One region of the Pseudarthrobacter equi genome, then DNA from elsewhere that is predicted to be linked to it. Evidence: riboswitches for the same ligand, from Rfam matches in the RefSeq annotation. Region 1 holds a riboswitch; the other holds the start of a gene.
The links. A riboswitch is a leader RNA that binds a small molecule or an ion and turns the genes downstream of it on or off. The one in region 1 is predicted to bind glycine.
Positions count from the first base shown of each region.

Region 2: linked by a shared signal. The riboswitch ahead of gcvP (aminomethyl-transferring glycine dehydrogenase) and the one ahead of cycA (D-serine/D-alanine/glycine transporter) in region 1 are both predicted to bind glycine.

Region 1 is NZ_LT629779.1:884,361-888,777, reverse strand. It holds gene BLT71_RS03970 (hypothetical protein) at 1-559, opposite strand, end outside; gene cycA (D-serine/D-alanine/glycine transporter) at 778-2,322, opposite strand; glycine riboswitch at 2,374-2,468, opposite strand; glycine riboswitch at 2,469-2,567, opposite strand; glycine riboswitch at 2,828-2,926, shown strand; gene gcvP (aminomethyl-transferring glycine dehydrogenase) at 3,084-4,417, shown strand, end outside.
Region 2 is NZ_LT629779.1:1,279,865-1,284,281, reverse strand. It holds gene gcvP (aminomethyl-transferring glycine dehydrogenase) at 1-2,160, opposite strand, end outside; glycine riboswitch at 2,348-2,444, opposite strand; gene BLT71_RS05840 (TetR/AcrR family transcriptional regulator) at 2,541-3,077, opposite strand; gene BLT71_RS05835 (MFS transporter) at 3,163-4,417, shown strand, end outside.

The DNA of each region.
Region 1 (4,417 bases):
TCCGGATGGTGCTGAAGCCCGGCATCGGCATCGACTTGGAGAGCACGCTGCCCCACTGCTTGGTGGCTCCAGCGCCGTTGCCGGCCATTTGTCCGCTCAGGGTGCCAAGCAGGGCGGTACCTTCTTCGCCCAGCATGATGGCCATGACCATGGTGCTGGCCTTCTCCGGGTTGGTCAGGCGGATGCCGTGGAGCTCTGCAAGGGAGGTGGCGTACAGGGCGGTTGCTTCGAGGAAGCCCACCGTGGCGGCTGCCGAGAGTCCCAGCGACGCGACGGTCCCCACACCGGGCACGACGGCGGTGGCCCCCACGATTGCGCCGCCGCCGGTGACGGCGCGGAGGTAGTCGCGCTCAAGGATGCCGGCCAGCTGGGCTGCCGTGGCTTTTGGGTGCTTCTTCTGCAGCCGGCGGATATAGGCCAGCACCAGCGGCCGCTGGATTTCCACGGCTTTGAGGAGCATGTTGTGGACGCCGGGCTTGGGCTTGCCGTCCTTGTCAAAGACTGCGTTGTGGGCCGTTTCCTGGGCGATCCGTACTGCTGGGTTGCTGCGCTTAGCCATGGTCACCTTCGTTTCACGTCGAGCTGCAGCGGGTGGCTGCCGTGCTTCTCCATCCTAGATGCAGAAACACTAAGCATGCTGAACTTTAACGCCGGCGCCCCTCCACCTCCGGCTGCAGACAGCACTGCGGCGGGACCCGGAGTGAGTCCCGCCGCAGCGTTGCAATCAGGAGCTTATTCGCTGATCAGTACCTTGACGGCCCGGATCGGCGATGAAGCCTAGGAGCGGGAGCCCCGGGCGGCTTCCTCCTGGGCGGACTTTTCACGGTCCAGCCCGCCGGCCGCCGCCTGCTCATCGGCGCGCAGCTCGGCCCGGAAGACTTCGAAGCGGGCAAGGTGGGCGGGGCGGCGGCGGAGGAAGAACCAGGCCACGCCCAGGACGAGGAACCAGATGGGGGTCACCAGCAGTGCAGCCAGGGTGTCCGGCTGGGTGGTCAGGGCCCAGAGGACGAAGGCGAAGAACGCGAAGACCACCCAGACCATGGGGACACCGCCGGGCATCTTGAACTTGGACGCCTTGTGCAGGTGAGGCCGGCGTGAACGGAACTTCAGGTAGCTGGCCAGGATGATGGACCAGACGAACACGAAGCAGACGGCGGCCACGGTGGTGACCATGTCGAAGGCCTTGGCGATGTCCTTGCCGGCGTACATCAGGACGATGCCGGAGAGCAGCAGGATGCAGGAAAGGAACAGGGCGTTCTGCGGGACCTTGCGGCTGGACAGGCGGCTGAACATGGTGGGCGCGTCGCCCTCCTGGGCCAGGCCGTACACCATGCGGGAGGTGGAGTAGATGCCGGAGTTGGCCGAGGACATGGCGGAACTGAGCACCACCAGGTTCACGATGGTGGCCGCGGCGCCGAGACCGGCCAGGGAGAACATGGCGATGAACGGGCTGTGGCCGGCCCGGAACTCGGTCCACGGAGTGACGGAGATCAGGATGATGAGGGCGCCTACGTAGAAAAGCAGAACGCGGATGGGGATGGAGTTGATTGCCTTGGGCAGGTTCTTCTCCGGGTCCTTGGCTTCGGCGGCGGTGGTGCCTACGAGCTCAATACCCACGAAGGCGAACACGGCGATCTGGAAGCCGGCAACAAAGCCCATGAATTCGTTCGGGAACATCCCGCCGTGGCTCCACAGGTTGGTGAAGGTGGCAGGGCCGGCGTCGGACTGGAAACCGCTGAAGATCATGAACAGGCCAACAATGATCAGGGCTGCGATGGCGATGATCTTGATCAGGGCGAACCAGAACTCGGTCTCACCGAATGCCTTGACGGTGGCGAGGTTCAGGACCAGGAGGATGATCACCGTGGCGATGCCCGGGATCCACAGCGGAATGCCCGGCCAGAGTTCTTCCGAGTAGGCGGCGATGGCGATCACGTCCGCAATGCCGGTAATCACCCAGCAGAACCAGTAGGTCCAGCCGGTGAAGAAACCGGCCCACGGCCCCAGCAGGTCAGCGGCGAAATCGCTGAAGGACTTGTAGTTCAGGTTGGAGAGCAGGAGCTCGCCCATGGCCCGCATAACGAAGAACAGCATGAAGCCGATGATCATGTAGACGAAGATGACGGACGGGCCGGCCGCGGAGATGGTCTTGCCGGAGCCCATAAAGAGGCCGGTGCCGATGGCACCGCCGATGGCAATGAGCTGGATGTGCCGGTTGCTGAGCTGCCGCTCCAGGTGGGGAGGCTCGCTGCGGGCGGCGCTGCCCGCAGGAGGGTTGTTGCGGGGTGGCTCGCCGTTGGACGTGAGGGGATGATTCGCCATGGGGAACTCCATCGATAAAGCAGCATTTTTGGGTGCCGCAGAAGTTGGGTTCCTCCCCGCTCTGTAGTGAACCTGAGAGTTTCCGCGGCCCAAGCCGCTTGCACCGCCGGTGAGCCGGAACTGGTCCGGCTGCTTTCCAGAGTTGCCTGTCCGCGGCGGTACATGGGCCTGAGAGTTTCCTGGGGAGGGTTTGCTCCTACGGCGCCTGCTAAATGTACCCGGCAGGACTCTCCCGCCGCAGGTCGAAGGCATGTTTAGTTAGGTATGCTCAGCGGCCGCACCCTTCCGGGGCAACGTTGGCCCGGGCTGCTCCGATGAGTTGAGCCAGCCGGACACGGTGCTGATCACCGGACCCAGTGTGGTGCGGGTCACGATCGAATGTCAAACCCCATTTTTCCACCCCCGCAACAAGGCAGCCGCCGCCCACTGTGTGACTGTCGGATTTGTTTTCCTTTCAACTAACCTGTACGGTGTGAGGCGAATCACCCACAGTTGAATAGCCTTTCGAGCTGTGACGGGAGAGTCCTCCCGGCACCACCGGGCAGGCGCCGTAGGAGCAAATCCTCCCCAGGAATCTCTCAGGCCCCCGTACCGTCACGGCGAGGCAACTCTGGAAAGTAACCCGGCCTAAGCCAGGTTCACCGACGGTGCAAGCGAACCCGCCACGCAGGGTTTTCGCGGAATCTCTCAGGTCCAATACAGAGCGGGGAGGAACCCATCCCATGCCGTGCCACCCTGGCCGGCCAGACCTGGAGTTCCTCATGACGATTCAATCCCTTCCAACCACGTTCGTTGACCGCCATATCGGCGCGCGCCGGCAGGCCGACATCGACACCATGCTCAAGGCTGTGGGCTACGACAGCGTTGACGGCCTGGTGGACGTGGCTGTTCCGGCGTCGATCCGCCAGGAAACGGCACTGAAGCTGCAGGACGCCCTGAGCGAGGTTGAGGTCCTCACCGAGCTGCGCCGGTTGGCGGGCAAGAACAAAACTGCCGTGCAGATGATCGGCCAGGGCTACTACGACACCGTCACCCCGGCCGTGATCCGCCGCAACATCCTTGAGGCGCCGGCCTGGTACACCGCCTACACGCCCTACCAGCCCGAGATCTCCCAGGGCCGGCTGGAGGCGCTGCTGAACTTCCAGACCATGGTCCAGGACCTCACCGCCCTCCCCGTGGCCAACGCGTCGCTCCTCGATGAAGCCACCGCTGTGGCCGAGGCTGTGCTGCTGATGCGCCGCGCGAACAAAAATAAGGACGCCAAGGGCGGCAAAACCGTCCTTGACGCCGACTGCCTCCCGCAGACCATCGCCATCGTGCTGGGCCGTGCCGAAGCGCTCGGCTTCGAGGTGGAGGTTGCTGACCTCTCCGCGGGCCTGCCCGAGGGTGCCATCAACGGCATCGTCCTCCAGCAGCCGGGCGTGTCCGGCCGGGTATGGGACCAGAGCGCCGTTATCGCAGAGGCCAAGGAGCGCGGTGCGCTGGTCACTGTTGCCGCTGACCTGCTGGCGTTGACGCTGATCACTCCTCCGGGCGAGCAGGGCGCGGACATCGCCGTCGGCTCCACCCAGCGCTTCGGTGTGCCGCTGTTCTTCGGCGGTCCGCACGCCGCCTACATGGCCGTGCAGAAGGGCATGGAACGCACCCTCCCCGGCAGGATCGTCGGTGTCTCCAAGGACAACGCCGGCGCTCCGGCCTACCGCCTGGCCCTGCAGACCCGCGAGCAGCACATCCGCCGCGAGAAGGCCACGTCCAACATCTGCACCGCACAGGCGCTGCTGGCCATCGTGTCCTCCTTCTACGCCGTGTACCACGGCCCGGACGGGTTGAAGGCCATCGCGGAAACCGCCCACCACAACGCCAGGATCCTGGCCACGGCCCTCACCGCAATGGGCCGCGAACTGGTCACCGACTCCTTCTTCGACACCCTCACCGTGCGCGTGCCGGGCAAGGCCGCCAAGGTCATCAGCGCCGCCGAAGCGCGCGGCATCAACCTCCGCTTCGTCGACGCGGACACCGTGGGCGTATCCATCGATGAGACCACGACGGCGGCAACGCTGTCCGCGGTGGCCGTCGCCTTTGGTGCCGGTCCGGT
Region 2 (4,417 bases), 400 kb from region 1:
TGCCAGGTGCGCCTTCGCCGCGACCGGGCCGACGCCAGGCCCGCCGCCGCCGTGCGGGATGCAGAACGTCTTGTGCAGGTTCAGGTGGGACACGTCGCCGCCGAACTTACCCGGCTGCGCCAGGCCCACGAGCGCATTCAGGTTCGCGCCGTCAATGTAGACCTGGCCGCCGGCCGCGTGCACGGCATCGCAGACCTCACGGACATCCCCGTCATAGACGCCATGGGTGGACGGGTAGGTGATCATGATGCAGGACAGGACGTCCTTGTGGGTCTCGATCTTGGCCGTCAGGTCATCGTGGTTGATGGTGCCGTCGGCTGCCGTGGCCACAACAACCACCTTCATGCCGGCCAGGACCGCGGACGCGGCATTGGTGCCGTGCGCCGAGGCGGGGATCAGGCAGACGTTGCGCTGCTGATCGCCGCGGGAGTGGTGGTAGCCGCGGATCGCCAGCAGGCCGGCGAGTTCGCCTTGGGAACCGGCGTTGGGCTGGATGGACACCTGGTCGTACCCGGTGATCTCGGTCAGGTCAGCTTCCAGCCCGGTGATCAGCTCACGCCAGCCTTCGGTCTGGGAGTCCGGGGCGAACGGGTGGATGGAGGCGAACTCCGGCCAGGAGATCGCTTCCATCTCGGCGGTGGCGTTCAGCTTCATGGTGCACGAACCCAGCGGGATCATGGTCCTGTCCAGCGCCAGGTCACGGTCGGACAGGCGGCGGATGTAACGCAGCAACTGCGTTTCGGACCGGTGGGTGTTGAACACCGGGTGCTCCAGGTAACCGGAGGAACGTTCGACGGCGGCCTCCAGCCCGAAGCCTTCAGCGGCCCCTACGGAGGCACCAAAGATGTCCGCGACATTGGCGACGACGGCCGCCGTGGTGGTTTCATCCAGGGAGATGCCCACGGTATCTGCGTCGATGGAGCGCAGGTTAATGCCGCGCGCTTCAGCATCGGCAATAATGCCGGCAGCGCGGCCGGGCACTCGAACGGTGACGGTGTCGAAGAAGCTCTTATGGAGGACATCCACACCGGCGGCCGCGAGGGAGGCCGCCAGGGTGCGGGCGTGGCCGTGCGTTGTTTCCGCGATCGCTTTCAGGCCGTCCGGGCCGTGGTACACGGCGTACATGGAGGACACGATGGCCAGCAGCGCCTGCGCGGTGCAGATGTTGGACGTGGCCTTCTCGCGGCGGATGTGCTGCTCGCGGGTCTGCAGGGCCAGGCGGTAGGCGGGAACGCCGGCGTCGTCCTTCGAGACGCCCACCAGGCGGCCGGGCAACGAACGCTCCAGTCCCTTGCGGACGGCCATGTAGGCAGCGTGCGGGCCACCGAAGAACAGCGGCACGCCGAAACGCTGTGTGGAGCCGACAGCGATGTCCGCGCCCTGCTCGCCCGGAGGAGTGATCAGCGTCAGCGCCAGGAGATCGGCGGCCACAGTGACCAGCGCTCCGCGCTCCTTGGCGGCGGCGATGGCTTCAGCCTGGTTGAAGACGCGGCCGGAGGCGCCGGGCTGCTGGAGCACGATGCCGTTGATGTCACCCTCTGGCAGACCCTGGGAGAGGTCAGCTACCTCCACCTCGAAGCCGAGCGCCTCGGCCCGGCCCTTGACGATGGCGATGGTCTGCGGCAGCACGTCGATGTCCAGGACGGTCTTGCCGTCTGCGGCAGGCTTGGCCTTGTTGGCGCGGCGCATCAGCAGGACTGCTTCCGCCACAGCCGTCGCTTCGTCCAGCAGGGACGCGTTGGCAATCGGCAGGCCCACCAGGTCCTGCACCATGGTCTGGAAGTTCAGCAGCGCCTCCAGCCGGCCCTGCGAGATCTCTGGCTGGTACGGCGTGTAGGCGGTGTACCAGGCCGGCGCCTCAAGGATGTTGCGCCGGATCACGGCCGGGGTGATGGTGTCGTAGTAGCCTTGGCCGATCAGCTGGACGGCGGTCCTGTTCCTGCCCGCCAGCCGGCGCAGCTCGGTCAGGACCTCAACCTCGCTGAGGGCGTCCTGCAGCTTCAGTGCCGTCTCCTGGCGGATGACCTGGGGAACGGCGGTATCGACCAGGGAGTCAACGCTGTCGTAGCCCACAGCCTTGAGCATGGTGTCGACGTGGTCCTGGCGCCGGGCGCCGATATGGCGGTCGACGAAAGTGGTGGAGGCTGAACTAACCGTCACGGGGGAACTCCAGATACTCAGGCGGCGCAGGGTACGCCACAGCGATTCGGGTCCCTCCCCGCTCTGTATTGGACCTGAGAGTTTCCGCGGCGCCTGCATGGACAGGACCCGCTTGCACCGTCGGTGAGCACAACGGTCCGGCACCCGATCACGGGTGCCTGGACGGCCTGCTGCTTTCCAGAGGTGCCTCGCCGCGGCGGTACAGGGGCCTGCGAGATTCCTGGGGAGGATTTGCTCCTACGGCGCCTGCCGACGTTGTGGCAGGACTCTCCCGCCGCAGATCAAAGGCTATTCAGTTGGATGTGTACGCGGGGCCGTCAGGTGACAGCTCCCACAACGCTTAATTCTCCTACGCCACGGCCCCCGGGGCAAATGTCCTGCTACCGCCGGAGCCTCTCCAGTGCTGCCAGCAATTCGTCCACGTCCGCAGCTGCGCCGCCTTCGGGGACCGGGCCGACGGAGAGCATGGCGTTGAAGTAGAGGCCGTCCCCCATATACAGCACGGCCTTGGACAGGGCCGGCCCCACATCGGCGGCGATTTCGTCGAGCCACCGCCGCTGGATCGCAGCGAAACGGCGGCGGGTTTCTTCATGCGCCACCTCCGCCAGCCGGGTGGCGGCGACGATGGCCCGGTCCAAGGGGGTGTCTCCCCACACCGAGGACCTGATGAAGTAGGCGGCCGCACCTTCCGGGGCGGCGGCCATGGCATCGGCGTCTTCTCCGGCGAGCGCGTCCAGCTGGTCCAGGAGCGCCTGAATCAGGGCTTCCTTGTTGGGAAAGTGGTAGAGGAGACCGCCCTTGGAAACGCCGGCCTTTCGGGCTACGGCGTCCAGGGTGGCGGCGCGCTCCCCCACCTCAATCAACAGGGTGGCGAAGGCGTCAAGGACAGCTTCGCGGGCGACTGGCTTTCGGGGCATGCCATCCATCATGCCCTCCCGGGGTGCCGGAGGCTCAACTCAACCACCGCTCCAAACTGTACCGTCTGGACGGTATAGTTAATCTATGACCACGTCGACGCACCGCGCTGAACCCCAGCTTCAGGGACCTGCTGCCCCACGGGCACCGTGGCGCGACTGGCTGGCCCTTGCGCTGCTGATGTTCCCCGTACTGCTGGTGGCCGTGGACAACACGGCACTGACCTTCGCCCTGCCCGCGATAGCCCAGTCCCTGAACCCTTCCGGGGTACAGCTGCTCTGGATCGTGGACGCCTACCCGCTGGTCCTGGCGGGGCTGCTGGTGTGCATGGGCAGCTTCGGTGACAGGATCGGCCGGCGGCGGCTGCTCCTCACCGGCAGCCTGGGCTTTGCGGCGCTCTCGGCCGCCACAGCGTTCGCGCCAACGGCGGAATGGCTCATCGCAGGGCGCGCCGCCCTGGGCTTCTTTGGCGCCATGCTGATGCCCTCAACCCTCTCGCTCATCCGCAACATCTTCGCGGAGCCCAACCGTCGCCGGCTGGCGGTGGCCATCTGGGCCGCCGGGTTCTCCGGCGGGGCCGCCCTGGGTCCGATCTTCGGCGGCTGGCTGGTGGAGCACTACTGGTGGGGCGCAGTCTTCCTGGTCGCAGTGCCGCTCATGGTGCCGCTGATCGCCCTGGGTCCGGCGCTGATCCCGGAATCGAAGAATCCGGAACCGGGGAAGGTGGACATTCCCAGCATTGCGCTGTCCCTGCTGGTGATGGTGCCGCTGGTATACGGCATCAAGGAAGTTGCCACGGAAGGCTTGTCCGGCAACGGCCTTGGCGCCATGGCTTTCGGCCTGGCCATGGCAGTGGTGTTCGTCCGGCGGCAGCTCCGGCTGCCGCACCCCCTGCTGGACATGTCGCTTTTCCGCAACCGGGTGTTCAGCATGGCCATCACCGCCAACGTCCTGGCCCTGTTCTCCTTCAACGGCTTCATCCTCTTCCTGGCCCAGCACCTGCAGCTGCTCGAAGGCATGACGCCGTCTGCCGCGGGCGTTGCCATGATCCCGGCCCTTATTGCCACGGTGGTGGCAGGACTGGTGGTGGTGCCGCTGGTCCGGAAGGTGCGCCCCGGCTTCGTGGTGGGAACGGGCCTTGCGTTCAGCGCCGCGGGATACAGCCTGGTGACGTTCGGGAACCACGACGGCGGGCCCACACTGCTGCTGGCAGCGTTGCTGATCCTGGCGCTGGGCGTGGGGACGGCTGAAACCATCTCCAACGACCTCATCCTCGGTGCGGCGCCGGCGCACAAGTCAGGTGCCGCGGCCGCCATCTCGGAGACCGGGTACGAGGTGGGGG